One region of the Kitasatospora sp. NPDC091207 genome, then DNA from elsewhere that is predicted to be linked to it. Evidence: riboswitches for the same ligand, from Rfam matches in the RefSeq annotation. Region 1 holds a riboswitch; each other region holds the start of a gene.

Region 1 (7,263 bases):
CCCGGTGTGGCGCCGCGCCCGGCACCGGCCGCCCGGGCGTCCGTCGCGTGACGCCTCCGGTGGGACGTCCGAGACGAACGAGGGAGCGCAGTGGAGTTGGCCCCGGCCACCGAGTCCGGTTCACCCAGCGGCGCCGACGGCCCCGGCACGGCGCTGGCCGTCCGCCAGGAGCCCGTACCGGCCCCCGTCGGCCCCGTCAGGCGCACCGGAGCGCTCTGCGCGCTGGGCGGGACGTGGCTGGCCTCCCGGGCGCTGCTGCTGCTGCTGGTGACCGGCGTGCTGCGGATGCCCGGCGGGGACATCACCACCGACGTCTGGCTGATCTACCACGGCTGGTACGGCGTCCTGCAGACCGGCACCTTCCCGCTGGACGACGTGACCTGGCAGTACCCGCCCGGCGCCGCCCTGGTGATCATGCTGCCCGGGCTGCTGCCCTGGTCGTACCTGGTCTCGTTCTGGGTGATCTGCGGGATCGCCGACGGCGTGGCGATGGCCCTGCTGGTGCGGACCGGACTGCGCAGGGGCCGGGCGCTGACCGGCGCCTGGGTCTGGGTGGCCGGCGTGCCGCTGCTCGGCCCGATGATCTACAACCGGTACGACGTCATCGTCACCGCGATCGCGGTGGCCGGCCTGCTGGCGCTGATCCGCCGCCCGGCGATCGGCGGGATCCTGCTGGGCCTGGGCGGGATCATCAAGATCTGGCCGCTGATCGGCCTGATCGGCACCCCGTCCGGCCGCCGCACCCGCCGCGCCTGGACCGCCGCCGCGGCCACCGCCGTCTCGGTGGGCTTCCTGCTCGCGGCCGGGATGAACGGCGCGTTCGAGTTCCTGACCTTCCAGAAGGACCGCGGCGTCGAGGTCGAGTCGGTGGGCGCCCTGCCCCTGCACTTCGCCCGAATGGCCGGCGCCTGGGACGGCAGGGTGACGATGAACTACGGCTCGGTCGAGATGCTCGGGCCGTGGGTGACCGTGGTCGGCAAGGTGATGCTGGCCGGCAGCGTGCTGGGCTTCGGCTGGCTGCTGCTCTGGCGCTTCACCGCCAAGCGCCGCACCGCGGCCACCATGTACGACGCGGCGCTGGCCGCGCTGCTGATCTTCACCGTGACCAGCCGGGTGATCAGCCCGCAGTACCTGGTCTGGCTGGTCGGCGCGGCGGCGGTCTGCCTGACCGTGCGCACCACCAGCCAGCGCCCGGTGGCGCTGCTGGTCCTGGCCGCGACACCGCTCACCGTGGTGGAGTTCCCGCTGCTCTTCAGCGAACTGGTCGGCAGCGAGCCCTGGGCGGTCACCGCGCTGGCCCTGCGCAACCTGCTGCTGCTGGCCGCCACCGGGCTCTCCTGCGTCCGGCTCTGGCGCTCGACCCGCGGGTCCGCCCAGCTCCCGGCCACCGTGGTGCTGGACCGCTCGGAGCCGGTGTCGTCCACCGGCTACCCGGTGCGCCCGGGGATCGCGTACGAGCAGGACCTGCTGGACGGCATCGACCGGCCGGAGACCCCGGCCCAGCGGCGCCGCTAGGAGCGGCCGGGGTACCGGGCTGCCGGGCGCCCCGGCGGGCCTACCCCGCCAGCCGGCGGACCTCGGCCGTCCAGAGCTCGGTGAAATCGGCCAGCCCCAGGCCCAGTTCGTCCCGCAGAACGCGGTCCGTGCGCTCGTCCCGGCCGGTGCCCGCGCCCGCCGCGCCGACCGCCCGGTAGAAGTCGACGAGCCGCTGCGGCCCGTAGCGGCGGGCGATCAGCTCGCAAGCGAGCCAGGACTGCTCGTAGGCCTGCGCGATGCCGGCGGCCCCGGCCGTGAAGTCCCGGTCGGCGGGCAGCGCCGAGGGCACCTTCCCGGCGGCGACGTCGCGGGCCAGCTCGGGGGCGATCTGCCGCGGGGAACGGCCGGAGTCCCGGTAGCCGGTCCAGTCGGCGACGCCCTCGGAGAGCCAGAGCGGCGTCCACGCGCGGGTGTCGGCCCGGGTCGCCACGTGCACCGCCTCGTGGGTGGTCACCACCTGGCGGCCGAAGTCGCTGAGCCCCTCGTACGCCCCGGGGTTGACCAGCACCCGGTCCGCCGGGGTGTGCCAGGGGGCACCGGGCGCCGCGGTGGTGACCGCCGCCATGCCGCCCCAGCCCGCCGGACCGGCGTCCAGCAGCCGGCCGAACTGCTCCTCGGTGGCGGGCAGCTCCAGCAGCAGCCGGCCCGCCCAGGCACTGCCCCAGAGGGCGGTGACGGCCGGGACGGCCCGGTCGGCCACGGCCGCGAGCCGCGCCGGGTCCGGCCCGTCGGCCAGGCCGAGCACCAGGCAGTGCTCGCCGCCCGCCGCCCGCACGGTCCCGAGGTCCCAGAGCGGTGCCGGTCCGCCGGTGCCCTCCTCCCGCTCCACCCGCCAGCCGTCGCCACCGCGCAGCAGCGCCAGCCGGCGCGGGTGGACCACCGGGTACTCGTCGTAGCCGGCCACCCGGACGGTCAGCTCGGCGGTCCCGGTCAGCCGGTCCGGCCCGCCGCCCGGCCCGAGCACGAGGTTGCGGTAGGCCAGCTCGACCGGGGTCGCGGACAGCCCGGCGGCCAGTGCCCGGGCCCGCTCGGCCAGCAGCCCGGTCAGCTCGGCCCGGTGGTCCGTCACCGCCACGGCCACGGGAGCGGCCGGTGCCGCCCGGGGCAGCGAGAGCTGGGCCAGTCCGCCCGCCGCGAGCAGCAGCGCACCGCGCCGGGACAGCGCGCCGCGGCGTGACGCGGGCGCGCCTCCCGGTCGCGGGGCCGGGTTCGCGTCGGCGGGAGGGGTGGGGCCGGGCCGGCTCAGAGCCGGATCACCCCGGCGACGGGCATCGCGTTGACGCTCTCGTAGCGGACCTTGGCGCCCGGGTAGGGGGCGTGCACGATCACGCCGCCGCCGGCGTACATGCCGACGTGGTGCATGTCCCGGTAGAAGATCACCAGGTCTCCCGGTCGCGCGTCGGAGATGCTGACCCGCTGGCCGGCGGACGCCTGGGCCTGCGAGGTGCGCGGCAGGGTCACTCCGGCCTGCCGCCAGCTCCAGTACATCAGACCCGAACAGTCGAACGCACGGGGCCCGGTGGATCCGTACACATAGGGCGAACCGATCATCTTGACGGCGGCGGCCAGCGCGGCGGCGCCGCGTTCGGAGGCGGGCGGGGCGGTGCCCAGGTCGAGCCGGTCGGTGCCTCGGGTGGCCCGCTGCTCGGCCTCCCGGGCGTCCTGGGCCACCAGCCGGGCCCGCTCACCGGCCCCCAGGCTGTTGAGCAGCCGCTGCGCCTTGGCCAGCCGCTGCTGGATCTGCTGCTTGCTCTCGGCGAGGGCGCGGCGGGTCTGCTCCAGCTCGGAGAGCTTCATGGAGGTCTCGGCCCGGCGCTGGTCGAGCCGGCGCTGACGGGCCACCACCTCGTGCAGCGTCTCGTTCTGCCGCTCGGCGGCCTGCTCCAGGGTCCGGGCCTTGGAGAGATAGCCCTCCGGGTCGGTGGAGAGCATCAGCTGGACGGTCTGCGCCATCCCGCCGCCCCGGTACTCGGCGCCGGCCACGGTGGCGAGGTCGCCGCGCAGCTGGTTGAGGTCGTCCTGGGCGACGGCGACCTGCTGCTGGAGGGTGCCGGTCTCGTACTGGAGCCGCTGCTGGGCGTCCAGTGCCGCGTTGTACTTCTCCGAGGCCTGCTCGGCCTCGTCGTACAGCTGCTCCACCTGCGCCTTGACGTCCTTGCGGTTCGACGGCCCGTCCGGCGCGCCCGGGGCGGCCTGGGCGGCACCGCCCGTCGCCACCCCCAGCGCGGTGGTGGCCGCGGCGGTCAGCACCAGCGCGCGGGCGAGCGCACCCGGCAGGGGGGAACGGCGGTGCAGGGCCATACGACGGTGGCTCCGATCCTGGGCCGGGCCCCGCCGCCGCACCGGAGCGGGCGGCTCTCAAGCGGAAGTCCGGTGGCAGACGTTAGCGAGTCCGGGCGAGCGAGTCCAAACCCCTCCCAACCCGAATATTTGACCCGCAATCGGACACCAGACCGGTCCGCCGCAAAAGCCGCAGGCCCGGCCTCCCGCGAGGGGAGACCGGGCCTGCGGCGGCGGACGTCGGATCAGACGCGCACGATGGCCGAGATCGGCAGCATGCTGGCGGTCTCGTACCGGACGTTCGCACCGGGCTTCGGCGCGTGGATGACCTGGCCGCCACCGACGTAGATGGCGACGTGGCTGCGGTCCGCGCGGTAGATGATCAGGTCACCGGGCTGGGCGTTGGCGATGTTGGTGCCGACGTTGGTGCCGACCGTGGCCTGGGCCTGCGAGGTGCGCGGCAGCGACACGTCGGCCTGGGCGTAGGCCCAGCTGGTGAGGCCGGAGCAGTCGAACGAGCCCGGGCCGGAGGCGCCGTAGACGTACGGCGCGCCCAGCTTGCTCTCGGCCGCGGCGATCGCGGCGGCGGCGCGCGAGCCATTAGCCGCGGGCGCGGACGGCGCGGCGGCGGCGGACGAGGCGGCGGCGGGCTTGGCGGCCGCCGAGGACGAGCCGGCCAGGTTGTCCCGGCTGTTGTCGCGGGAGGCCCGGTCGGCGTCCGCCTTGGCCTTGGCCTCGGCCTTGGCGGCGTCCGCCTTGACCTTCGCCTCGGCGGCGGCCTTCTCCTCGGCCGCGCGCAGCGCCTGGCGCTCCTGCTCGGTCAGCGTGTTGAGCAGGTCCTGGGCCTTGGCCAGCTTGCCCTGGACCTCCTCCTTGGAGGCCTTCAGCTGCTGGGTGGTGGCCTCGAGCTCGGCGAGCTTGCCCTGGGCCTCGTTGCGGTCCTGGTCGAGCCTGCGCTGCTGCTCCTGAAGGTCCTTCAGGACATTGGACTGGGTGCTGCCGGCCTGGTTGATCGCACCGGCCTGGGTGAGGAAGCTGTCCGGGCTGGACGAGAGCATCAGCTGGACGGTCGGCGATATGCCGCCGTTGCGGTACTGCTCGCCGGCGATCTCGGCGAGGCCACCCTGGGCCTCGGTCACCGAGGCCTGCTGGCGGGCCACCTTGTCCTGCAGCTCACCGACCTGCTTCTGCAGCTCCTGCTGCTTGGCCTGGGCACCGTTGAGCTTCTCGGTGGCCTGCTCGGCCTGCTCGTTGAGCTGGTCGACCTGCTCCTTGACCTGGTCCTTGGTCGGCGTCGGGTCGGCGTGGGCGCCGGACTGCGCGGAGAGGGCGACCGCCGCAGCGGCGACACCGGTCAGGATCGAGACCCGGGCGCGGCCGGCGGGCTTGGGACGACGATGGGACGCCACGAAGGCGGACTCCTTCTTCCTACGTCCGCCTACCGGGTGAGCTGACGGGTTCGGGCCGGAAGCGTGCCCTACGACGCCTCACCGGCCGCTCTCGCGGTCGACCTGGCGCCGATTCACCCCGGAGGAACATGGTTCCCCGGCTCCGCTCCACAGCACCCCCGACTACTGGGCTCCCCGTCGGGCAGACGACCTGCCCCGCTGCTTCACGAACTCGGCGGTAAACCCCCGCCGCCACCCTGGCTGGGTGATCGACTGTGCGGTGGTTCGAGGCACGACCCTAGTAACAGAACCGTGATCCGTTCAAATCCTTGTCAGAAAAATGCCGGAAGAATATCCAAGTTCACTTGTGAATATGACCGAGTGTGATCACCAGCCCACACGGAGCTGATCGTTTGTCACCATGCCGCCGTGAATGCCGACGCCACCCCCGATCAGGAGGTGGCGTGGATCACAGGGCCGTGTCCCGGCCCGTGGGCGTGTCGTGCCGGTCCGTCAGACCCGGCGAATGGTGTTGATCTTCATCGCGTCGGCCTTCATCACCTTCACGACGTCACCGGTGTGCGGCGCGTGCACCACCATGCCGTTGCCGATGTACATCCCGACGTGGCTGCGGTCGTCGCGGTAGATGATGAGGTCGCCCGGCTGGGCCTCGGCGAGCGAGGGGACCCGGGAGCCGTAGTTGGCCTGCGCCTGCGAGGTGCGCGGCAGCGTGACACCGGCCTTGGCGTACGACCAGACCATCAGGCCCGAGCAGTCGAAGGTGTTCGGCCCGACGGAACTCCACTGGTACGGCGAGCCCTGCTTGCTCATCGCGTTGGACACGGCCGACCCGGCCATGCCGCTGGCCTGCGGCAGGCTGCCCAGATCGGCCCGCTCGCTGCCGCGCGAGGCCCGGTCCGCCTGCTGCTGGGCGGCCTTCAGCGCCGCCCGGTCCGCCGCGCTCAGCGAGTTCAGGAGGTCCTGAGCCTCCTTGAGCTTCTTGTTGACCTCCGCCTTGGACTGGTTCAGGTCCTTGGTGGTGTTGTCCAGGGAGGCCAGGATCGCGGCCGCCTCCGCCTTCTGCTGGTCCAGCCGGCGCTGCTGGTCCTGCAGGCCCTTGAGCGCGTCGGCCTGGCTGGAACTGGCCTGCTGGACGCTGGACGCCTTGTCCAGGTAGCCGGACGGGTCGGAGGAGAGCATCAGCTGGACGGACGGGTCGATGCCGCCGGTGCGGTACTGCGCACCCGCCACCTCGGCCAGCCCGGCCTGGAGCTGGGTCATCTGGTCCTGGCCGCGGGCCACCTGGTCCTGGAGCTGGTCCGACTGCTTGCGCAGCTGGTCGGCCCGCTCCTTGGCGCCGTTGTACTTCTCGGTGGCCTGCTCGGCCTCCTCCTGCAGCTGGTCGATCTGCGCCTTCACGTCCTCCTTCTTGGGGGACGGACTCGGCGCGGCGTGCGCGGCGACCTGGGCGGAGAGGGCGACCGCGGTCGCCGCGGCAGCGGTGAGCACGGAGACCCGCGCGCGGCTCGGCTGCTTGGGACGGCGGTGGGTGGCCAAGGGACCGGCTCCTTCTTCCAACGGACTCACCCGATTGGGTGAGAATCCGGAAAATAGGTTTGACGCCAGACCCTAGTGAAGATCCACGCTTTGCGCCACTCCCCCAATGGCGTGAACCTCCGCCCGCGGCCATGACTTCACCGGATCCTCACAACCCCGCAAACCGGGCGCTGACCAGGCGTCACTCCGGCCTGGCCAGCGCCCGGTCGAGGTCAGGGCCGGGCCAACCGGTTCAGCAGCAGCACGGAAGCCACGGGGCGCGCACCGGCCTTCCGCACGCCCTCCGCGACCTCCCGGTCGGCGGAGACCACCACCACCGGCCGCCCCTGCGGCTCGGCCCGCACCAGCCGGCGGATCAGCTCGTCCGCCGTCTCACCGGTCCGGCTGAACCGCACCCGGACCCCGCGCGGCGGCGCCATGATCACCGGCACGTCGAGGTCCTGCCCGTCGAACACACAGGTGACCTCCGCCTGCGTGCGCTGGGCCAGCATCGCCAGCCCGC
Region 2 (7,263 bases), on a different contig from region 1:
GTTGCGGTCCGGCAGGATGTAGTGCTCGCCGGCGTCGCGGAAGTTCTTGACGATCGAGAACAGGTAGTCCCAGCGGCCCGCGTTGAGCCCGGCCGCGTGGTCCCGCAGCTCGTAGAGGATCTCCTCCATCTCGAACGCGGCGGTGATGGTCTCGATCAGCACGGTGGCGCGGACGGTGCCGTGCGGGATGCCGAGCGCGGCCTGGGCGTGGGTGAAGACGTCGTTCCAGAGCCGGGCCTCCAGGTGGCTCTCGGTCTTCGGGAGGTAGAAGTAGGGGCCGGAGTTCGGGTCCTCCGCGCCGCGCGCGAGCAGCCGCGCCGCGTTGTGGAAGAAGTAGAGGCCGAAGTCGAGGAAGGCCCCGGCGACCGGCCGGCCGTCGACCAGCAGGTGGTTCTCGTCCAGGTGCCAGCCGCGCGGGCGGACCACGACGGTGGCCAGCTCGGCGGCGGGCTTGAGGGCGTAGGCCTTGCCGGCCGAGGAGGTGAAGTCGATCCGGCCCTCGAAGGCGTCGATCAGGTTGATCTGACCGCTGACCACGTTCTCCCAGGTCGGCGAGGTGGCGTCCTCGAAGTCCGCGAGCCAGACCCGGGCGCCGGAGTTGAGCGCGTTGATGACCATCTTGCGGTCGGTGGGGCCGGTGATCTCGACCCGGCGGTCCTGGAGGGCGCGCGGGGCCTCGGCCACCGTCCAGTCGCCCGCCCGCACGGCGGCCGTTTCGGGGAGGAAGTCCAGGGTGCCGGTCCGGGCGATCTCGGCCCGCCGGGTCCTGCGGCGCACCAGGAGCTCCTGCCGGCGGTCCTCGAACGCGCGATGGAGGCCGACGACGAAGGCGACCGCCTCCGGAGTGAGCACCTCCTCGGCCCGGTGGACTCGCGGACCGGCGACAGTGACGACCGGAGCGGCGGGGGAGACGCCGGCGGGTCCCTGATCTGTAGCCATGAGCAGGACACTCCTAAGACGGTTGAGCATGGCGAAGGCAGTTCCGGTGGGAACTTCCTTGATCTGAACCGATCTGAACCCGACCTGTCGGGGGGGTTCGATTCTGTAAGGTGGAGACTAGTTTCCGCGATACAGAATTTCAACGGTTTGTTGAGGTGATCGCAGGGACTCTACTCCTCTCCCGACAGCGAAGGGAACGCCGGTGGTCGCGACCCCCGACACAGCATCGACGACGGGCACGGACCGCGCGAGCGGCGGTGTGCAGTCCGTCGAGCGCGCCTTCCTGCTCCTGGAGGCGCTGGCCGACGCCGGCGGCGTGGCGACGCTCAGCGAGCTCTCCACCTCCTCCGGACTGCCGATGCCCACCATCCACCGCCTGGTTCGTACCCTCGTGCAGCAGGGCTATGTCCGCCAGGACACCGCGCGCCGCTACACCCTGGGCCCCCGGCTGATCCGGCTCGGCGAGACCGCCGGGCGACTGCTCGGCAGCTGGGCCCGCCCCTACCTGGCCGAACTGATGGAGGCCACCGGCGAGACGGCCAACCTGGCCGTCCTGGAGGGCGGCGAGGTGGTGTACGTCGGACAGGTGCAGTCGCGGCGCTCGATGCGGATGTTCACCGAGGTCGGCCGCCGGGTGCAGCCGCACTGCACGGGCGTCGGCAAGGCCCTGCTGGCCCAGCTGCCCGAGGAGGAGGCGCGGGCCGTGCTCGGCCCCAACCCGCTGCCGGCGCACACCTCGTACACCGTGACCGACCCGCAGGAGCTGCTGGCCCAGTTGGCGGAGGCGCGCGAGCGCGGCTACGTGGTGGACGACCAGGAGCAGGAGATCGGGGTGCGCTGCATCGCCCTCGCGGTACCGGGCGCGCCGACCCCGACGGCGCTCTCGGTCTCCGGCCCGGAGGCCCGGATCCGGGCGCTGGAGGAGCAGGCGGGCGCGGCCTCGCTCGTCCCCGTGATGCACCAGATCGCGGCCCGGCTGGGGCAGGTCCTCGCCCCCTGACGCGTCGCCCCTGACGCATCGTCACCGGAGTTCGTCCGTACGGGCCGTCGGACCACCCGGCTTCCCGAACGGGGGTTCCCCCGTTCGAGCGGCCGGAGGGCGGGGCGCCCCGGCGGCGGCGAGCGGGTCGGTCACGCTGGTGCGGACGCGGCCCGCGACGGTGCGGGGCGCCGGAACGCAGAGGGCAGGGTGAGCGACGATGTCGCGCAGAAGGTCCGTTCGCAGTTTCCTCGGCAAGGCACTGACGGTGGGGTGCGCGGTGACGGCGCTGGCCGCCGGGCCCGCGTGGGCCACCTGTCCGGTGGCCGAGCCGGACCCGGCACCGGGTGCCGGGGCCACGGCTCCGGCGCCGGCCGTGGAGCCCGCCGCGGCGCCGGTCCGGTCCGACTCCGACCTCCAGGTGGTCCGGATCGACCCGGACGCCGCCGCGCCCGGCGGCACCACCACGGTGCACGCCTTCGTCGGCAACCTCGGCCCGGACCGGACGGCCTCGCCGTTCACCGTGGTGGTCACCCTGCCGGAGGGGGTGACGGCCGAGGGGCCGTTCTTCCCGGAGAACTGCTACGAGTTCCAGAACGGCCACCGGGTGCGCTGCACCTTCCCGGCCGGGCTGCCGAAGTTCCGGAGCGCCACGGCACTGATCCCGGTCCGGCTGGCCACCACCGTCCCCGTCGGCGATCTGGAGGGCGGCTACGTCGCGGTGCGCAGCGACGACGACCGCAACGAGTCGAACAACCGGCAGCCCTTCACGATCCACGTCGTGGAGACCACCCGGGGCTGAGCCGGGCCGACCCGGGCCGTACCGTGCTGGGCCGGCCTGGCCCAGCACGGTACGGCCCGGGTCGCTCCGTCCGGAGTCCCGTCCGGGCGGTCTCGGACGGCGGACCCTCGGACGGACGGGGCCTCGGACGGACGGGGACTCCGGACGGACGGGGACTCCGGACGGACGGGACTAGCGGTAGACCCGGACGTAGTCCGCGGCGAAGGTGATCGGAACCGTGCCCGTCGGCGCGGGGTGGTACTGGCCCGCACTCAGGGACAGGTTGAGGATCAGGTACGCCGACCAGTCGGCACCGACGCCCTTGCCGTCCGCGAAGACCTTCGCACCGTTGATGTACCAGTCGACCGAGTTGGCACCGTACTGGGTACCGACGGTGACCCACTGGTCGTGGGCGATCGCCTTCGCGTCGGTGACGTACTTGTGGTCCGCGTTGACGTGGTTGGTCAGCTCCAGCAGGTTGGCGTTGTCCGAGTGGTACTCGAACGTGTCGATCTCGCCGTGGTTGCCGCTGGTGCCGTTCCACGTCCACAGCGCCGGCCAGGCGCCGGTGCCGGCCGGGAGCTTGACCCGGGTCTCCACGTAGTCGCCGGTCTTCACCTTGAAGCCCTCGCCGGAGTACTCGGTGGTGAGCAGCCCGGTGTCCCAGGCCTGCTTGCCGTTCTCCAGCGTGTGGCTGCTCGGCCTGGCGGTGAAGGTGGCGGCGCCGCCGGAGACGGCGACGTTGTTCTTGTTCAGCCAGTCGAGCTTGTTGTCGTTGGGGTTGTGGTCGCCGTAGTGGTACGAGCTGCTCTTGTCGGCGGTCCAGCGCGAGCCCAGGGCGAGGCTGTTGAACTCGTCGGACCAGGTCAGCTTCTTGCCTGCGACCGGCGCAGCGGTGGCGGGCGTGCCGGCGGGCGTGCCGGTGGGCGTGGTCGTCGGCGTGGTGCTGGGAGTGGTCGTCGGCGTGGTGCTGGGAGTGGGGGTGGGGCTCGGGGTGGCGTTGGCGGCGGAGACCACCAGCTTCTGGGAGGGCAGGTTGTGCCAGGCTCCGGCGGAGTCCTGCCAGAAGCCGAACTGGGTGTACGTCCCGGCGGGCAGGGTGCGCGAGCCGGTGGTGATCGACAGACCGCTCGGGCAGATCTGCGCGTTGGCGACGTTGCCGGGGAAGTCGAGGTTGGTCCCGGCCGCGTCGCGCACGCCCACGCCGACGGTCCTGGCGGTGAAGCAGGCCGAGGAGTGGACGGTCAGCGAGGCCGTGGCGGCCTTGCCCGCGACCATGGCGGCCGGGGCGAGCTTGTCCTGGGTGACGGTCGGCGCGGTGGCCGCCTGGGCGCCGGTGAGGGCCGGTACGCCGAGCAGGCCGGCGCCGCTGATGGCGAGCGCGCCGGTGGCGGCGATGGCGGCCTGGCGGCCTCGGTGGGTGGGGCGGGCATGACGCGGCGTCGCGCGCCGGGCAGGCTTCTGCATGGCGGTGTCCTCTGTGACGCCTGCGAGGTGAGCTGTCGGGTTCGGGCTGAGGTCGCCCGGCCGCCTGTGGAGCGGCTTCACCCCTAGCCTCGGCCGGTGCGCGGGAGCGCACGGGCCGGGCACTGACCTGGGTCCCCCGCTCCCGTCCGCTGTGGTGCTCGACTGCCGACCGGCGGGTGGACAGGACTCGGCGTCCCGACGGCGGGGTCCGCGAAGGCGGACCCGTGCAGGCTAGGCAGGCCGTCCGGAAGGCGACAACTCCGGAGGGGATGTTGTCGCGCAGCTCACAGTGGAGCGCTGCCGAGTTGATCAAGTCGGCGGTGGAGTTGATCAGTTGGCCGCGCCGGCGGCTGCCGTGGTACCGCCGGGCCGGGTGACCGGCCGGTCACCCGGCCCGGCGGTACCCGGGCGGGCCGGTCAGTCGAGCCAGGCGTCGACCTGGCTCATCGCCTCGGGTGCCCAGGCCAGCTCCAGGTGGTTGAGCCCCCCGAGCAGCCTGCTGCCGCCGACCGTGCCGATGCCGGTGGTGTCCAGCGCGCTCCGGGTGAAGACGATGCCGTCACTGGGCCCGCGGTTCTCGTTGAGGACGCCCGGGATGTCCGCCGCACCGCCCGCGAGCAGGTAGGTGCGGACCGCCGCCGGGATGCCGGCCCGCTGGAGCGGTCCGATCAGCGACCCGGCGTCGATCGCCGCCCGGATGCCCTGTCCCGCGGTGTAGTACCCCTGGCCGCCGTAGTACGTCGTCCACCAGTCCTGGGCCCCGGCGTCCACCCCGTAGCTGCCGTCCCACCGGGCCAGCAGCTGGCGCTGGCCCGGGTAGCAGTCGTAGCCGCCGCTGGGCAGCACGCCGAGGCACGGCTGCGCGGTGTACGTGCCGTAGCAGGTCATGGACAGGTGCGGGGAGGGCGCGTTGGCGGTACCGCCGCAGGCCGGCCAGACCGCCGGCGAGAACGCCCAGCCGTGCGCGTAGACGTAGTCCAGACCGCCGTTCGGCCCGCCGAGGGTCACCAGCCGGCGGACATCACCCGCGTACGCCCGGCCCCAGGCGGGCCGCACCGAGGAGACGTAGGCACGGGCGGCGACCTCGCCCTTGCTCCAGGCGACCACGTCCACCTGCGGCACCCCGAGCCTGGCGCGGATCAGGGCGACGGCGTCGCCCACGGCCTGCGTCTGGAGGAGGTTGTCGCCCTGCTTGTGGGCGAAGTTGATCGCGAACACCCGGTGACCGTCGGCGGCCAGCTGCTGGGCGAGACCGGTCGACGGGCAGGCCGACGCCCCGGCGGCACCGCAACCGCCCCCTTCGCCGGGGGCGGCCCAGGCGCGGTCGGCGTTGTCGTTGGCACCGTGGACGAGCAGGACGGGGGTCGCCCGGGTGCCGGTGTCACACCCGGCGGCCGGACCGCGTGGCGGCCGGCCCCGTGGCGTCAGGCCCCGTGGCGTCAGGCCCCGTGGCGGGGTGTCCGCAAGTCCGCCGCGAAGGTCGGCCGGTCGGATAGGTTGGGGGTCCAGCCGTACCGCACAGACGAGAGACGAGGACCCGTCCCGCCATGACCGCGCCCCTGCCCGCCTTCGCCGGCCGCACCTACCTCTTCCAGGTCGACAACGGCGCGGCCTTCCGCAACGCCTACTCGCCCGACGGCAAGCGGCTGCGTTGGGAGGGTCTCGGCGAGTCGGCGGGCCAGTGGGAGGACGTGGCGCTGCACATCGCCGAGATCGGGCCGGAGCTGTACTTCGTCAGCTGGACCGAGCAGAGCGGCATCACCGTCAGCCATGTGATGGACCTCGGCAGGCTCACGGTGCGCGCGTTCTGGACGTACGAGGGCGAGGGCGGCCGGGTCGGCGAGCTGCACACCGGAACCCTGGAGCCGGTGGCCTGAGCCACCGGGCCGCCGGGCCGCCGGGCCGCCGAGGCGCCGAGGCGGCTGACCGCGAAGCCGCCCGAGCGGCCGCGCGGTCAGACCGACTGGTCCGGCACCTTGAGGTGCTGGGAGAGCCACTCCAGCGAGGACGGCAGCAGCCTGCTCCACGTCTCGAAGTTGTGCCCACCGGTCTTCATCATGCTGTAGGAGACCTTCATCGGGCCGTGCGCGGCGGCCACGAAGGCCTCGGTGTCCCGCCGGTAGTCGCCGTCGCCCTCCCTGGTACCGGCCAGCAGCACGGACACCCCGGGGTGCGGCAGGTTCTTCAGCCGCCACATCAGGTCGGCCTCGTTGCGGCGCTGCTGGCTGCCCTTGAAGAGGTCCCCGGTGGTCGGGTCGTCGGCGGCCTGGTAGTAGCCGGAGAGCGAGACGGCGGTCGGGAAGACCTCCGGGTGGCGCATGGCGAGCTTGAGGGCGCAGTAGCCGCCGGTCGAGTTCCCCATGAAGCCCCAGGCCTGCGGGTCGGCGGAGACCCGGTACGTCGCCTGGATCGCGGCCGGGACGTCCTTGGTGAAGTACGTCTCCGACTGCGCGCCGCCCGGGATGTCCTCGCACTCGGTGTCCTGCGGGAGCGCGGGCGAGGGGCGCATCAGCACCATCACGGTCGGCTGCATCCGACCCTCCTGGAGCAGCTTGAGCGCCGCGCCCGGGTAGTTCAGCCGGGTCACCAGGTTCTTCGCGATGCCCGGGAAGCCGGTGCTCACGATCACCGCCGGGAACTGCTTCTGCGCGTACTCCGGCTGGAAGTACTGCGGCGGCAGATAGACGTACCCCTCGGTGGAGAGCCTGGTGGAGGCGCCGTCGATGCGGACCTCGCGGATCTCGCCGGACTGCCTGGGGTCGCGGCCGAGCGCCCCGCCGCCCTTGACGGAGGCGTGCCCGATGGTCTCCACCTGCAGGCGACCGGAGGCGTCCGCCTTGTTCTGGATGACGACCGGGCCGTTGTCACCGGTGCCGAGCAGGTCGTCCCAGCTGCCGTAGAAGGCGAAGTAGTTGTTGGCCACCAGACCCAGCGCCGCGAGCACCGCGAGCTGGGTGGCGAGCAGCGCGCCGATCCGGCCGAGCACCGCCCGCCAGGACCTCTTCGCCAGTCTCGGCCAGAGCCAGACCGTGCCGGCCGTCAGCACGACGGCGATCAATACGGTCAGCGCCAACACCTTGTGGCTCGTCAGACCCAT
Region 3 (7,263 bases), on a different contig from region 1:
TCTCGGTGGTCGGGTTCGACGACTCGCCGCTGATAGCTTTCACCGAACCGCCGCTGACCACCATCCGCCAGCCGGTCGAGGCGATGGCCACCGCGGCCGTCGACGCGCTGCTGGAGGAGGTGGGCGCGAACGCCGCCCAGCGCGGCGAGTTCATGTTCCAGCCGGAGCTGGTGATGCGCGGTTCCACGGGCGCCCGCGCCCGCTGAGCCGACATCACGGGGCCCCGGAGAGCGATCCGCTCTCCGGGGCCCCTCGCCGTCCGTCCTCAGCCCTCCTGCGCGGTCGGGCGCTGTTGGGCGGCCCGCCGCCCGTCGGCGGCTTCGCCGGTACGGCTCTCGGTGCGCCGTGCCCGGGCCAGGTAGTCGAGCAGGATCACCTCGACGGCGTCCTGCGGGTTCTTGGTGCCGGAGAGCATCATCGCGTCGATCGCGAGGTTGGCGTCGAGCGTGACGGTGACCTGGGCCATGTGACTCCTCCTCGGGTGCGGAGCAGCAGCATGCCCGTCGGACCGCGGTTCGACCAGGCCCGGCCCGCGGACGGGCGCGCCGAGGCCCCCGGGGAGGAGCGACCAGACTCTCCCCGGGGGCCTCGGCGGGTTCGCGCGGGCCGGGGCGGCCGCGCGCGAGGGATCAGACCCGGCCGGCGAAGTCCGGGGCCCAGTTGGCGACGGTCTGGGTCCGCACGCCCGAGCTCGGGTTGGCGGCCTCGACGTACGTGCCGTCGCCGATGTAGATCGCGACGTGGTAGACGCCCGAGTCCTGGCCGTTGTTGGACCAGAACAGCAGGTCGCCCGGCTTGAGGGCGTCCAGCGAGACGTGGGTGCTGGCGGCGGCCTGGTCGGCGGCGACCCGCGGGACGGAGATGCCCGCGGCGCGCAGCGCGGCCTGGGTCAGGCCCGAGCAGTCCCAGCCGCCGTTGCCGGTGCCCCCGTAGACGTAGGCCTGGCCGACCTTCGACTGGGCGAAGGAGACCGCGGCGGCCATGCTGCCGGTGGCGGCCTGGGCCGGGGCCTCGGCCGGCGCCTGGGCGGCCGGTGCCTTGGCCCCGGTCTGCGCGGCCGGCTCGACGGCGGTCGTGGTGGAGCCGGCGGCCTGGCCGGTCTTGCCCGTGGAGCGGTCGAACCAGTCGAAGCCCTGGCCGGATCCGTCGGAGGCCTGCGCCTTGGCACGGTCGCCCAGGCTCAGGTGCTGGCCCGGGTAGATGACGTGCGGGCCGGCGGTGAGGGAGCCGCGGTTGAGGTCGTACAGCCGCTCCCAGCCGCCCTGGATGTTGTTCTTGTCGGCGATCGAGGAGAGCCAGTCGCCCGCGACCACGGTGTAGTCGTCGGCCTTGGTCCCGGCGTCCTGACCGGCGGCCTGGCGGTGGTACTGCTGCCAGTTCTGACCGCCCTGCGACTGCTGGGCGGAGTCGCCGGCGGCCGGGGCCGGGGTGGCCTTCGGGGCGGCCGCGGGCGCGGCCGGCTTGGCGGCGGGGGCCTGGGTCTGCGCCGGGGCCGGGGTGGCCTTCGGGGCGGCCGGCTTGGTGGCGGTGGCGGTGTCGACGGCGGCCGGGGTGCCGCCCTTGGTGAGACCGGCCTGGACGGAGCAGACCGGCCAGGCGCCGGGGCCCTGCGAGGCGAGCACCTTCTCGGCGATCGCGATCTGCTGGTCCTTGGTGGCGAGGTCGGCGCGGGCGGCGTAGGCCGTGCCGCCGAACGCCGCCCAGGTGCTGCTGGTGAACTGGAGGCCGCCGTAGAAGCCGTTGCCGGTGTTGATGCTCCAGTTGCCGGTGCTCTCGCACTGGGCGACCTTGTCCCAGGTGGCGACCGAGGCGGCGGAGGCGGTGCCGGAGGTGAGGCAGGGGACGGTGAGGCCGATGCCGACGACGCCGAGGGTGGCGATCGCGCGGCGGGTGCGGCCGGACAGTCGGGTGCCGTTGGTGGGCAGCATGAAGACGTGGTCCTCTCCCACGCCTGCGAGGTGAGCTGTCGGATTCGGGCTGGAGTTGCCCGGCCGCGCTGTGGACGCGGCTTCACCCCTAGCCCTGAACCGGTTCGCGGACCGGTCCCGGGCGACTTACCTGTGGTTCCCCCGCTCCTGCCGTGGTGCGTTCTGCGCTGCCAGCGCACCCGACGGCAGGACTCGGCGTTGCGGGTGGGCTGGGTCCGTGTGGCCACGAACGGGGAGCACGTTAAGCAGACTTAAGTTCAAACCGCAAACATGTGTGACGCTCGTCACGGTTTGTGAAACGGGTGGTGAATGGCTGTCCACCATGATCAGAAATGACCGATTTCGGGCAACGCCCGTCGGAGTCACGGCAACTGCCTATGCTTCAGGACGTCAGGACCGACGCGGCCGTCCGGGGGGAGGGCTACGCAACGATGGCCATGGACGAGGACCCGCGGGCCGGTCGGCCGGCCACGCGGGCACGTGGAGCGCACCGCCGGGCAAAACACCGCAGAGCGGACATCCCACCCATAGAGCCCCGAACTCCCGTACGTCGTCGGACGATGCTGCGCTGGCTCGCCGTCGGCACGGTGTTCGCGGCGGTCGGCGGCGAGGAGGCGCTGCGGCGCTCCCTGGACGGCGGCGCCGAGCCCGTGGCCGCCGTCCAGGGCCCCGCCCCGGCCCCGGCGGCGGACGGCCCGCCCGCCGGGCACCTGCACGACGCTCCGTCGCCTCCCTCGCCCCCGGGGACGCCCGGTGCGGGCCCCGACGCCGCGTCGGCGGGCACCCCCGGGGGCACCGTCACGTCCGGGCCGCCCGCCGCCGCACCCGGCCCCGCGCCCACGCCCGACCAGGGCGGCCGCCGCTGGTCCGATCCGGCCGGCTGGGGCGGCCGGGCGCCCGGCCCGCAGAGCGCCGTCCGGATCACCGACCGGGTGCTGCTCGACACCGACGCCACTGTCGGGTCGCTGCTGGTGGAGTCCGGAGGCGCGCTCACCTTCGCCGCCGACCGCAGCCTCACCCTGGCCGCGGCCGGCAACGTCGAGATCCGCGGCACCCTCGCGCTCGCCCCCGACGGCGCCGCCGTGCACACCGTGCGGTTCCCCGCCGTCGACGAGCGGCGGTTCCGGGGTGACGGCATGAAGGTGGTCGACACCGACGTCGGCCTCTGGGTCACCGGCGCCGGGTACCTGCGGCTGGACGGCGCCGCCAAGACCGCCTGGGTGCGCGCGGACCGGGCCCTCGCCGCCGGCGACACCACCGTCAGCCTGGCCGCGCCGCCCACCGGTTGGCTGCCCGGCGACGAACTGGCCGTCACCCCGACCGGCCCGCCGGACGAGGACGGCTTCTCGGCCCGCTACGACCTGGCCGTCGTCCGGTCCGTCAGCGGATCCACCGTCACCCTGGAGGCGCCGCTCAAGCACCCGCACCCCCGGGTGGGCGCCGGAGGAGACGTCACGGTCGGCGCCGAGGTACTCAACCTGACCCGCAGCGTGCGGGTCGAGGGGACCGCCGGGGGGCGCGCCCACGTCCACCTCACCAGCAGCCGCCGGGCCGACCTGCGGCACGCGGCGCTGCGCTGGGTCGGCCCGCGCGCCGACACCGAGGAGTCCTGGAAGGGCGCGGACGGCAGCGTGCCGGTCACCGCCCCGGTGCTCGGCCGCTACGGGCTGCACTTCCACATGCTCGGCGACACCACCCGGGGCACCGTCGTCGAGGGCGTCGTGGTCCGTGACGCGGGGAGCCACGCCTTCGTCCCGCACGCCAGCCACGGCATCACCTTCCGCGGCTGCATCAGCCACGACACCTGGGAGGACGCCTACTGGTGGGACGGCCCGCCGGACACGCGTACCCCGCAGCAGCCGTCCGACGACATCGTCTACGACTCCTGCGTCGCCTCCCGCACGCTGCTGGAGCCCAACCCGCGCGCCTACCGGCTGGCCGGCTTCAACCTCGGTGCCGGCACCGGCGGCAAGGCACTGGACTGCGTGGCGGTCGGCGTCCAGGGGGCCGACGGCGCCTCCGGCTTCGAGTGGCCGGAGAACAGTGAGGGGGTCTGGACCTTCGAGCGCTGCCTGGCCCACAACAACCTGCGGAACGGCATCTTCGTCTGGCTGAACGCCCGGCAGCACCACGTGGTCACCGAGTTCGCGGCCTACCACAACGGCGGGTGGGGCATCGAGCACGGCGCGTACCTCAACGACTTCGACTACACCGCGAGCGTGCTGTACGGCAACGGCGCCGGGGGAGTGGCGCTGCACGCGCTCGGGCGGGACCGGGGGACGCTCTTCGACGGGCTGCTGATCGACGCCGCCGGGCAGAGTGACTTCGGCGTCTCCACCGCCCGGCACGAACTCGCCGGGGTGACCGTCACCTTCAGCCGCAGCCGGATCACCGGCCACCGCAGGGCCGGGATCGCGTTCCGCGCCACCCCCGACGGCACACCGGACGACATCCTCGTGCTGGACTGCGAGTTCGGCGGCAACGAGCTCTGGATCGATCCGGAGTCCGCGCCGCCCGCGAACATCCTGCTGCGCCGGGCGGGGCAGAGCGAGGTGCTCCAGGTGCGCAAGGCGGACGGCGGGGGCGCCGGGCAGCCGCGGTGGAACGCGACCGGTGTGCCGGTGGCGACGTTCGCCGCGCAGTCCCGGCCGGTGCAGCTGCCGGCGCTGCGGCTGAGGGACGCCGCGGTGGCCACCGGCCGGGTGGGCGGGCGTCCCTGAGGCGGGCGCTCCCCGGCGGGCGGGGGCCTTTCCGGGCGGCGTCCCACCCGGAAAGGCCGACACGTCGAGGGCCCGGAGCGGGTGCGCTCCGGGCCCTTCGGCGTTCGCGGTCCGCTACTCGGCGGGGGCCTCCCCGGCCTCCCGGGCGGCGGCCTGCTCGGCGTACACCTCGGGTGCGACGGCCGGCAGCACCGCCAGGTAGGTGGAGGCGATCAGCTGGCCCACCGTCGGGTAGGCGCCGAGCGGCGCGGCGCTCGGGCAGCCGGTCTCCTCGGCGGCGGTGGCGAGCAGCTCGGAGTCCGCCTCCGGGCCGATCACCAGCGGGGCCAGCGCCGGGCGCTGGGAGCCGGTCTCCTTGAGGTGCGCGACGGCGGCGGCCACCGAGCCGGGCACGTCGAGCGCGGCGGCGACGACCGGCACCGCGAGCCGGGCGGCCAGCAGCACACCGGTGATCCCGGCCGCCGCGGCGGCCTCCTCGCCACCGACCGTGGTGAGGACCACGCCGTCCGCGGCCGTCGCGATGGCGAACAGCCGGGCGCGGTCGGCCCGGGCCAGCCCGGCCTCGGAGAGGCGGACGTGGACGGCCTCGGCGAGCAGCGGGTGCGGGCCCAGGACATCGGTGACGTGGGCGCCGTACTCGGCGGCCAGCGCGTGCAGTTCGGTCAGGAAGTCGTGCGGGCCGGGGACCAGCGGCACCACGACCGGAGCGGGCAGGCCCGCCTCGGCGGCGTGCGCCAGCAGCTCGGCGACGGTGTACTCGTCACTGCCGGGCGCGCTCTCGCCCGCGACGCCGGTGAGGTAGCCGGCCGCGGTCTGCACGCCGTTCTGCTCGCTGCGTACGATCGAGAGCAGTTCCTCGACGACGGAACGGGACTCCGGCCCGGCGGTCGCGGGCACCGCGAGCACCAGGGCCGGGGAGCCGGTCGGGATCTCGGGGCGCTCGGGGCGGCGGTGGCGCCCCCGCGCACGGGAGCCTGGGGTGCGGACGGGCAGTGGCGCGCCCGGGATGGCTGCGGTGCTCATGGCGGAGATCGTAGGACATCGGCCGGCCAAGCCTGCAGTCGGCTGCCGTACCGGGAGGGGCGGGCTGCCCGAAAATCGGACATACCGTGACCAATCCCTGTGTGGCTACCACTTCTCCCTGAGACGTGACAGGAGGTGCGTTGCGTTGCGGCGGTGACGCGTGAGATGTCTCACAGCATGCGGACGGCCTGACGGAGTGTCACGGCGACGCGACTGCGGGCGTTCGAAGATCAACATTCAGCGGGCGGCTGCCTACGGGCGGTTATCGGAGACCTCCCGATTTACTCCGGAATGTCCGCTTACGTTCCCTCAGGTGTCGGGGCGGTGAAGAGTTCCGATATCTCGACGAAAGGCCCGTGCACCTGCAACGTCCCGTGCTGATGCACGTGCACTGGAGCTATCATCACGTCAAGTGAGGCGTTGTGCCGGGCCGGTACGGGGCCGGTCCAGTCGTTCGGCCGAGTGCCGCGGCGCCGAGCTGGACGACCACTCCGGAGCTCTTCGGGAGATTTCTATGCACGACAGGTACGACACGTACAACGGGATGGCGGCCGCGGACCTCAAGGACGTGGTCTGGCAGAAGAGTCTGCACAGCAACTCTCAGGGCAACTGCGTCGAGTTCGCCGCCCTCCCGGGGGGCGACGTCGCGATGCGCAACTCACGCTTCCCGGACGGCCCGGCACTGATCTACACCCGGGCCGAGATCGCGGCGCTGCTGCTGGGTGCCAAGGACGGGGAGTTCGACCACCTGGCGGTCTGAGCGGTCCGACCGGTCGTCCTCTTCACCATCGGGGGGCCGTCGTGGGTGCTGACACCACGACGGCCTTTGTCTTCTCCGGTGCCTTCTCCGGCCGTCCGCCCCGCGGTGGGCGCGGCCCGGATGCCGCCGGAACGGCTGTCTCCCCGGGAGCCGTCGCCGGGATGGCCGTGGGCCGGACGGCCGTCGGTCGGGTGACCGGCGTCGGGTGCGCGGGCTGCCGGAGCGGCGCGGGCCGCCGGCCGGAGCACCGCGGCAGCGGCTGCCGGGTGACCGTGGCGAGGGGTGCGCGGGGCTGCGGGCCGGGAGCGGTGTGGTCCTCCCCGGAGCCGCGGGCCACGGCTAGGCCGAGCGACGATGCCGTCCGCCGAGTTCCGGAAGCGCGGCCGCCTCCGCCTCGAACAGGGCCCAGACCACCTTGCCGCCGCCCAGCGGGTGCCAGCCCCAGGAGCGGCTGAAGGAGTCCACCAGGTGCAGCCCGCGGCCCGACTCGGCGACGAAGTCCGCCTCCCGGGCGACCGGGCCGGTGCTGCTGGGGTCGCTGACCGCGCAGACCACCTGCGGTGCGCGGTGCACCAGGCTTATTCGGATCGGCAGCCGCCCCTCGGGCCCCGCCTGCGTGGGAAAGTCGTAGTCGTCGAGCGCGTTGCCCGCCGCACCGGGGTACGCGCCGATCGCGTGCCGCAGCGCGTTGGTCACCAGTTCCGAGGCCACCAGCGCGACGTCGTCGAACAGCTCGCTCAGTCCCCAGCGCTGAAGAGCGGTCCTGGCGAAGTCGCGCGCGGTTCTGACGGCTTCGTAGCGAGGGGCGAGCGTACAGGTGACCACATGGGGA
Region 4 (7,263 bases), on a different contig from region 1:
GCCCTTGGCCAGGCGGGCCGGGTTGGTGACGAACAGGTCGTCACCGACCAGCTGGACCTTGTCGCCCAGCTTGACGGTCATGGCCTTCCAGCCGTCCCAGTCGGACTCGTCCAGCGGGTCCTCGATGGAGACCAGCGGGTAGGCGGCGACCAGCTCGGCGTAGTACTCGATGAGCTCGGCGGCGGAGATCGCCTTGCCCTCGAACTGGTAGGCGCCGTCCTGGTAGAACTCGGAGGCGGCGACGTCCAGGGCGAGCGCGATGTCCTTGCCGGGCACGTAGCCGGCCTTCTGGATGGCCTCGGTGATGAGGTCCAGGGCCTCGCGGTTGCTGTCCAGGTTCGGCGCGAAGCCGCCCTCGTCGCCGAGGCCGGTGGACAGGCCGCGCTCCTTCAGCACGCCCTTGAGGGTGTGGTAGACCTCGACGCCCCAGCGGACGGCCTCGGAGAAGGACTCCGCGCCGATCGGAGCGATCATGAACTCCTGGATGTCGACGTTGGAGTCCGCGTGCGAGCCACCGTTGAGGATGTTCATCATCGGGACCGGCAGGACGTGCGCGTTCGGGCCGCCCAGGTAGCGGAACAGCGGCAGGTCGCTGGCCTCGGAGGCGGCGTGCGCCACGGCCAGCGAGACGCCCAGGATCGCGTTGGCGCCGAGCGAGGACTTGTCCGGGGTGGCGTCCAGGTCGAGCATGGCCTGGTCGATCAGGCGCTGCTCGGTGGCGTCGTAGCCGACCAGCTCGGGGCCGATCTGCTCGATGACGGCCAGGACGGCCTTCTCCACGCCCTTGCCGAAGTAGCGGTTCTTGTCACCGTCGCGCAGCTCCAGCGCCTCGAAGGCACCGGTGGAGGCACCCGACGGGACAGCGGCACGGCCGGTGCTGCCGTCGTCGAGGCCGACCTCGACCTCGACCGTGGGGTTGCCACGCGAGTCGAGAATCTCACGGGCTACGACGACATCGATGGACGGCACGAGGCATCTCCTAGCGGAAGCAGGTCCGGCTGACGATGGGTGCTGTCGGCCGGACGATTGCGGAGTCGTTACGAACCAGAGCCTAACCGCACGGGCTCTCGGGACCACGTCGACCTCGGTCCCGTCTCAGGGTGTGGCCCGGCTACCCCCCAGTAGTTCACCTGGTTGCCCCAGGAAAACGGACCAGATGCGGACGAAGGGGGCCCGATCGGCCCCCTTCGTGGAATCACCGCGCCGATCGGCGTCAGCCGAGGTCGAGCACCTGGCCCGGGAGGATCAGGTTCGGGTCGGTGCCGACGGCGCCGCGGTTGCCGTCGTACAGCGCCTGCCAGCCGCCGGACACACCCTGGGCGGAGGCGATGGTCGACAGCGTGTCACCTGACTGGACGGTGTAGCCGTGGCCGGCGCGCTGCTGGGCCGCGGCGGGGGCGGCCGGGGCCGGGGCGCCGTGGGCGGCGGCCGGACGGCTGTCCTGGCCGGCGGACTGACCCGCGTACTGCTGGTAGACGCCCTGGTGGCTGGTCCAGTACCAGGCGCCGTCGCTCTGGTACCAGAAGACCTTCGCGTCGGCGTCCCAGCCGGACTGGCCGGAGAAGCCCGGGGTCTGGGCCTCCTGGTACGCGTCCTGCTGGGCCGGCTTCGGCGCGGGCTTCTGGGCCTGCTGCTGCGCGGGCTTCTGATCGGCCTTCGGCTGGGCCGGCTTCGACGTGGCGGGCTTCGACGCGGTCGGCTTGGCGTCCGAGGAGGAGTCGACCGACGCCGGGGCACCGCCCTTGCTCAGACCGGCCTTCTGGGAGCAGACCGGCCAGGCGCCCGGCCCCTGCGAGTCGAGGACCTTCTCGGCGACCGAGATCTGCTGCGCCCTGGTGGCCTGGTTGGCCTGCGGCGCGTACGCGGTGCCGCCGTACGCCTTCCACGTGCTGGGAGTGAACTGCAGGCCACCGTAGAAGCCGTTGCCGGTGTTGATGCCCCAGTTGCCGCCGCTCTCGCACTGGGCGACCGCGTCCCAGGTCGAGGCCGGGGCGGCGGAGGCGCCGGCGGCGGTGAGGAGCGGCAGCGCGAGCCCGACGCCGGCCACACCGGCCACGGCGATGGCCTTCTCGGTCTGGGTACGACGGCGATGACGGCCGGTTCCGACGAAGAGCATGGGGAAGTCCCTCTCCGCACGCCTGCGAGGTGAGCTGTCGGGTTCGGACCGGGAGGTGGCCCGGCCGCGTGGCGCGGAGGCTTTCTGCCCGCGCGGGCGGCTTCACCCCAAGCCGTGGGGGACGGCAACAAACCTGGTTCCCCCGCCCCTGCCCAAGGGTTCTGGTCGGTTTCCCGTGACGCGGCGGGCAGGATTCGGCGTTCCGCGCACGAGGTCCGCAGCTGCGAACTCCAGGGAGGGTAGACAGATCCTCACATCAATAACAAGCTCATATCGCAGGTATCACACATAAATTACGGCGCGTGGCCGATCGCCTACCAACGACGGGCCTATGTCCTGGTTGATGGTGGTTCATGCCCCTTGCTCGGGCGTGGCGGCGACACCCCGTCAGCGCGCCCGTTGCCCGAAGGGGCGGCATCGGGACACGGTTGGGGGCATCGCCGAGCGGATTGCCCGGAGTCCGGCCTAGGGTTCTTCGGACCGCTTCTCGGGAGTGAATTCCACCGGGAGGTCGCGAAGTCCACGCATGATCAGGCCACCGCGCCAGCGGAGGTCCTCCGGGCTCTCGGCGAGTCGCAGATCGGGCAGCCGGGTGAGCAGGGTGGCGAGCGCCGCCCGCCCCTCCAGGCGGGCCAGCGGAGCGCCGATGCAGTAGTGGATGCCGTGCCCGAAGCCCAGGTGCGGATTGTCGGTCCGGGCCAGGTCGAGGGTGTTCTCGTCGGCGAACCGCGCCGGGTCCCGGTCCGCCGCCGCGAGCACCACCAGCACCGGGTCGCCGACCGGGATCTCCACCCCGCCGATGGTCAGCGGGCTGGTCGCGAACCGCCAGGTGGCGAGCTCCACCGGCCCGTCGTAGCGCAGGAGTTCCTCGACCCCGGTCTCCAGCAGGCCGGTCTCGCCACGGGCGATCGAATCCTGCAGCAGCGCCCGCTGCCCGGGGTTGCGGAGCAGGGCGTAGGTGCCGTTGCCGATCAGGTTGACGGTCGTCTCGAAGCCGGCGAAGAGAAGGATGAAGGCCATCGCCGCGGCCTCGTTCTCGGTCAGGTGCTCACCATGGTCACTGGCCCGGATCAGGCCGGAGATCAGGTCGTCGCCGAGATCGGCCCGCTTGCGGTGGATCAGCTCCGCCAGATAGGCGCGCATCCGCTTGACGGCGCGCCCGACTCCGCCGCGCTGCCCCCCGCCGTGGCGGATCATCATGCCCGCCCAGTCCCGGAAGTCGTCCTGGTCCTCGGCCGGCACGCCGAGCAGGTCGCAGATCGCGTAGATGGGGAGCGGGAAGGCGAACTCGTGGATCAGGTCCGCCGAGCCGCGCCGCGCGAAGCCGTCGATCAGCCGGTCGGTGAGCTGCTGCACCCGGGGCTCGAACTCGGCCACCCGGCGCGGGGTGAACGCCTTCGAGACCAGTCGGCGCAGCCGGGTGTGGTCCGGCGGGTCGATGTTCAGCAGGTGGGTCATCAGATTGGCCTGACGCTCGCCCGGGATACCGACCCGGCCGGTGCGGTGGGCATGCCCGCTGTGGTGGAGCGGGTTCTTCGAGAGCCGGCTGTCGGCGAGCGCCTGCCGGGCGTCCGCGTACCTGGTCACCAGCCAGGCGTCGACCCCGCTCGGCAGGGTGGTGCGGTGCACCGGCTCGTGCTCCCGCAGCCACGCGTACGCCGGGTACGGGTCGGCGGCGAACTCCCAGGTGAAGAGCGGCGGGCGGGCTGAATCGGGCTGAACTGGCATGTGTCGACCGTATCCGGTGGGGATCCTGGACGCGGCAGGCGTGAGCCTGGTCACCTGAGGGGTAATCCCTGTTGCGGGGGATCAGGACCTGCCTACGATCCTCCGCAAGCAAAACGCGTGGGCGCCGGTGCGGAGCCGCCCACAGGGAGGAGCGCACCATGCGGGTCACCGGGGCAGTCGTGGTCATCGCCGTACTCACCGGCGGGTCGGGAGCCGACCTCGCCCGCCGGTTCACCGCCGCGGGCGCCGCCGGCGTCCTCATCGCCGACCAGCAGGTCGGCATCGCCGAGGACCTCGCCACCGAGCTCGACCGGCCGGGCTGCCCGGTCGTCGGCGTCTGCGGGGACATCCGCCGCCCGAGCGACATCGCCGCCCTGGTCGACACCGCCGAGAAGCACCTCGGTCCGATCGACCTGTTCTGCGTGGCCGGGCCGGAGGGCGAGCGCGTCGTCTCGCTCGCCGAGCTGCCCGACCACCTCGACCTGGAGCGGCTCGCCGAGTTGCTCGCCCTGGTCGGCGAAGCGATCGCCGAGGTGGTCGGCGGGGTCGTCCCGGCGCAGCGCCGTGCGGTGGAGGACGTCGCGACGGTCTGACGGGCACGGCGGCGGGGCGGCCGGGCCGGCCCGGGCTTGACGGGCCGGTAGGGCCGGTCTGTGCCGGGCGGGGCCGCCGGGCTCGTCAGCCTGTTCGGGCTGCTCGGGCTGCTCGGGCTACTCGGGCTGGAGGCCCTCGGCCGCGCGCACGGCGTCCCGGTAGCCGCGCGCGGCCGCCCGAAGCGCGGCGTCCACGTCCACCCCGGCGTCGTGCGCCCGCTGCGCCACGGCGAGCAGCAGCCTGCCCGCCGACTCCCCCGTGAGCTCCGCGGGCAGCTCGTAGGGCGCGTCCGGCACCCCTGTGAACCCTGCCCGGCGCACCCGGGACACCAGCTTCGCCGCGTACGCCAGCGCCGGCAGCCCGGCCGGCACACCGTCCAGCACCGACTCGCGCTCCGACTTCTCGGCGGCCTTCAGGGCCTCCCAGTTCGCCTCCACCTCGGCGGAACCCTCCGCCTCGACGTCCCCGAACACGTGCGGGTGGCGGTACATCAGCTTCTCGACGATGTCGCCCGCCACGTCGTCGACGGAGAACGCGTCGGTGGGGTGCTCCTCGGCGATCCGCGAGTGGAAGAAGACCTGGAGCAGGACATCGCCCAGCTCCTCGCGAAGCGTTCCGCGGTCCCCCTCCTCGATCGCCTCGACCAACTCGAACGCCTCCTCGACCAGGTACTTCACCAGGCTGGCGTGGGTCTGCTCGGCGTCCCAGGGGCAGCCGCCGGGCGAGCGCAGGCGGTCCATCACCGAGACCAGGTCCAGCAACCGCGCGCCCGGCAGGTCGTAGGAGCCGGGCAGCACCTCGATCTCGGGCACCTCACCCGCGCGCTCGACCGCGAGGCGCGCCAGCGCGTCGGTGAGCCCCGGGTCGCCGTCCGGGCCGCCCAGCCAGACCGTGGGACCCGCGGCCGCCGGCTGCCCGGTCAGCAGCCGGGCCAGCGTCGGCGCGGAACCGGGCGCCACCACCTCCACCTCGACCCCGGCCTGCCGTACCGCCGGGAGCTGCGGGTGCGCGGCGTCGCCGGCGAGCACCCGCCCGGCCGACCGCAACGCCTCCCAGGCGGGCCAGGCCAGCAGGCCGGGGGCCACCCGGTGGGTGGTGGTGAGCAGGATCAGCTTCGCGCCCGGAGGATTCGTCACACCCCGAACCTACCCGCCCCCGGCAACGCCCCGCCTCCACGTTTCCGCCCCGGCCCGGGGCCCCGCCGCCCGGGCGGCGGGCGGTACGGGCGGGGGCGGTACAGTCGGGGGCACGGGCCCCGGCTGCCCACTCGTACCCGCTGGCCTACGGGGCCAGCCAGGGCGGGGCGTCGGGGAGGAGGGCGACCCGGTCGGCGCTCCAGGTGCCGTACCGGGGGTTCACGCGCAGGTGGAGCGCGGCGGCGGCGTCGGCCAGGGCGCGGCGGACGGCGGTGTCGCCCGCCGGGGTGCCGGCGTCCTGGCCGGCAGCGGCGGCGAGGCGGCTGACACCCAACCGGCGCCGGAAGTAGTCGTCGATCCCGGCACCGGGCGCACCCCGGGCGGCCATCACCCGGGCGAGCGGACCGGCACCGCCGTACCGGTCCTGCTCCGCCGTCCGGGCGGCCACCACCTCGTCGTCCCGCACGGCGAGTCCGCGGTCGGCCACCGCGCGGGCGATCACCGCGTCGAGCACCAGGTCCGTGACGGCGCTCCGGACCAGTCCGTCCGGCTGCTGCCCGGCGTCCGCGGAGGCACCGCCGGCCGTACGGCGCAGCTCCGCGACCCGGGCCTCCACCACCCCCACCGGGATCCGCCGCCCGTCCAGCACCGCCGCCGTACCCGGTGTCAGCCCGTCGGCTCCGCAGGCGGACAGCGCCGAGGCGGCGAGCAGGACGCCAACGACGGCGGTCCGACGGTGCATGGCAGGTCTCCGGGATGGGGTGGCGCGGTGTCCGGGCCGCCTTCCCCCGAGCGGCCCGACGTTGTCCCGAGAGTAGGGCGGCCGGGCCTTCGCCGCGCGGACCGTGACCCGAACGGGTCACCCGGCGTGCGGAGGTCACCCGGCGTGCGGCGGCTGTCAACCCTGACGATCGTCCAGGTCTCCCCCTGCCTTTCGCCCCGGGTCCCGGGACCCCGCCCGCCCCTACCGTCCTGACCATGACGAACACGGCCGGGAAGAGAGCGACCGGGACGAGAACGATCGACGGGAGGACAGCCGGCACGACAAGGGTCGGCACGGGAAGGACGGGCACGACCGGCGCCCGGGTGGCTGGGGCGGTGGCGCTGCTGGGTGCCGGCGCCGGAGTGGTCTTGTGGCTGGCGCCGGCCCGCGCCGAGGAGGACGCTCCGGCGCGGGTGACCGCCGGCGTGTCCGTCACCGGATACCGATGGGCGGCCGACGTCGTCGCCGACGCGCCGCACCGGATCGGCACACTGCTGGAGCCCGCCACCGAGGCCGGACTGCTGGTGCTGGGACTGCTGCTGGTGCACTGCTGGTGGACGGCCCGCGGCCGGCGCGCGGCCGACCTGGTCGCGGGGGTCGCGCTCACCGGCCTCGGCACGGTCCTCGCGTACGGGGCGAGCGAGGTGCTGAAGGTCGTGATCGACGAGGAACGACCCTGCCGCGCGCTCCGCGCGGCGGTGTCCGGCGCCGTGTCCGCCCGGTCGGTCGTCGCGCAATGCCCACCACCGGGCGACTCGTCGTTCCCCAGCAACCACGCGACCCTCGCCGCCGCCCTGGCGACCGGCCTGGTCATGCTGCGCCCGCGCTGGGCCCCGCTGGTCGTCCCGGTCGGTGTCGCGACGGCCGCGCTGCGGGTGGCCGCCGGGGTGCACTATCCGCACGACGTGGCCGCCGGGGTCGCTCTG

What was found. A riboswitch is a leader RNA that binds a small molecule or an ion and turns the genes downstream of it on or off. The one in region 1 is predicted to bind cyclic di-AMP.
Region 2: it holds a riboswitch for cyclic di-AMP, as region 1 does, so the genes downstream of both, ACIQTO_RS27465 (family 16 glycosylhydrolase) here and ACIQTO_RS06670 (NlpC/P60 family protein) in region 1, are expected to answer to the same signal.
Region 3: it holds a riboswitch for cyclic di-AMP, as region 1 does, so the genes downstream of both, ACIQTO_RS30525 (transglycosylase family protein) here and ACIQTO_RS06670 (NlpC/P60 family protein) in region 1, are expected to answer to the same signal.
Region 4: it holds a riboswitch for cyclic di-AMP, as region 1 does, so the genes downstream of both, ACIQTO_RS15805 (transglycosylase family protein) here and ACIQTO_RS06670 (NlpC/P60 family protein) in region 1, are expected to answer to the same signal.

Annotation. Positions count from the first base shown of each region.
Region 1 is NZ_JBIVVS010000002.1:444,543-451,805, forward strand. It holds gene ACIQTO_RS06655 (glycosyltransferase 87 family protein) at 223-1,515, shown strand; gene ACIQTO_RS06660 (hypothetical protein) at 1,556-2,605, opposite strand; gene ACIQTO_RS06665 (NlpC/P60 family protein) at 2,779-3,837, opposite strand; gene ACIQTO_RS06670 (NlpC/P60 family protein) at 4,062-5,225, opposite strand; cyclic di-AMP (ydaO/yuaA leader) riboswitch at 5,236-5,390, opposite strand; gene ACIQTO_RS06675 (NlpC/P60 family protein) at 5,718-6,761, opposite strand; gene ACIQTO_RS06680 (NYN domain-containing protein) at 6,974-7,263, opposite strand, start outside.
Region 2 is NZ_JBIVVS010000019.1:122,888-130,150, forward strand. It holds gene aceB (malate synthase A) at 1-939, opposite strand, end outside; gene ACIQTO_RS27455 (IclR family transcriptional regulator) at 1,142-1,939, shown strand; gene ACIQTO_RS27460 (hypothetical protein) at 2,139-2,720, shown strand; gene ACIQTO_RS27465 (family 16 glycosylhydrolase) at 2,892-4,166, opposite strand; cyclic di-AMP (ydaO/yuaA leader) riboswitch at 4,169-4,333, opposite strand; gene ACIQTO_RS27470 (esterase/lipase family protein) at 4,584-5,384, opposite strand; gene ACIQTO_RS27475 (MoaF-related domain-containing protein) at 5,714-6,043, shown strand; gene ACIQTO_RS27480 (alpha/beta hydrolase) at 6,121-7,263, opposite strand.
Region 3 is NZ_JBIVVS010000024.1:114,655-121,917, forward strand. It holds gene ACIQTO_RS30515 (LacI family DNA-binding transcriptional regulator) at 1-206, shown strand, start outside; gene ACIQTO_RS30520 (hypothetical protein) at 266-466, opposite strand; gene ACIQTO_RS30525 (transglycosylase family protein) at 630-1,949, opposite strand; cyclic di-AMP (ydaO/yuaA leader) riboswitch at 1,936-2,096, opposite strand; gene ACIQTO_RS30530 (hypothetical protein) at 2,489-4,648, shown strand; gene ACIQTO_RS30535 (hypothetical protein) at 4,763-5,671, opposite strand; gene ACIQTO_RS30540 (DUF397 domain-containing protein) at 6,186-6,431, shown strand; gene ACIQTO_RS30545 (ATP-binding protein) at 6,771-7,263, opposite strand, start outside.
Region 4 is NZ_JBIVVS010000007.1:276,436-283,698, reverse strand. It holds gene eno (phosphopyruvate hydratase) at 1-969, opposite strand, end outside; gene ACIQTO_RS15805 (transglycosylase family protein) at 1,214-2,116, opposite strand; cyclic di-AMP (ydaO/yuaA leader) riboswitch at 2,122-2,293, opposite strand; gene ACIQTO_RS15800 (cytochrome P450) at 2,582-3,844, opposite strand; gene ACIQTO_RS15795 (SDR family NAD(P)-dependent oxidoreductase) at 4,003-4,437, shown strand; gene ACIQTO_RS15790 (MazG family protein) at 4,555-5,574, opposite strand; gene ACIQTO_RS15785 (hypothetical protein) at 5,720-6,316, opposite strand; partial or broken gene ACIQTO_RS15780 (phosphatase PAP2 family protein) at 6,553-7,263, shown strand, end outside.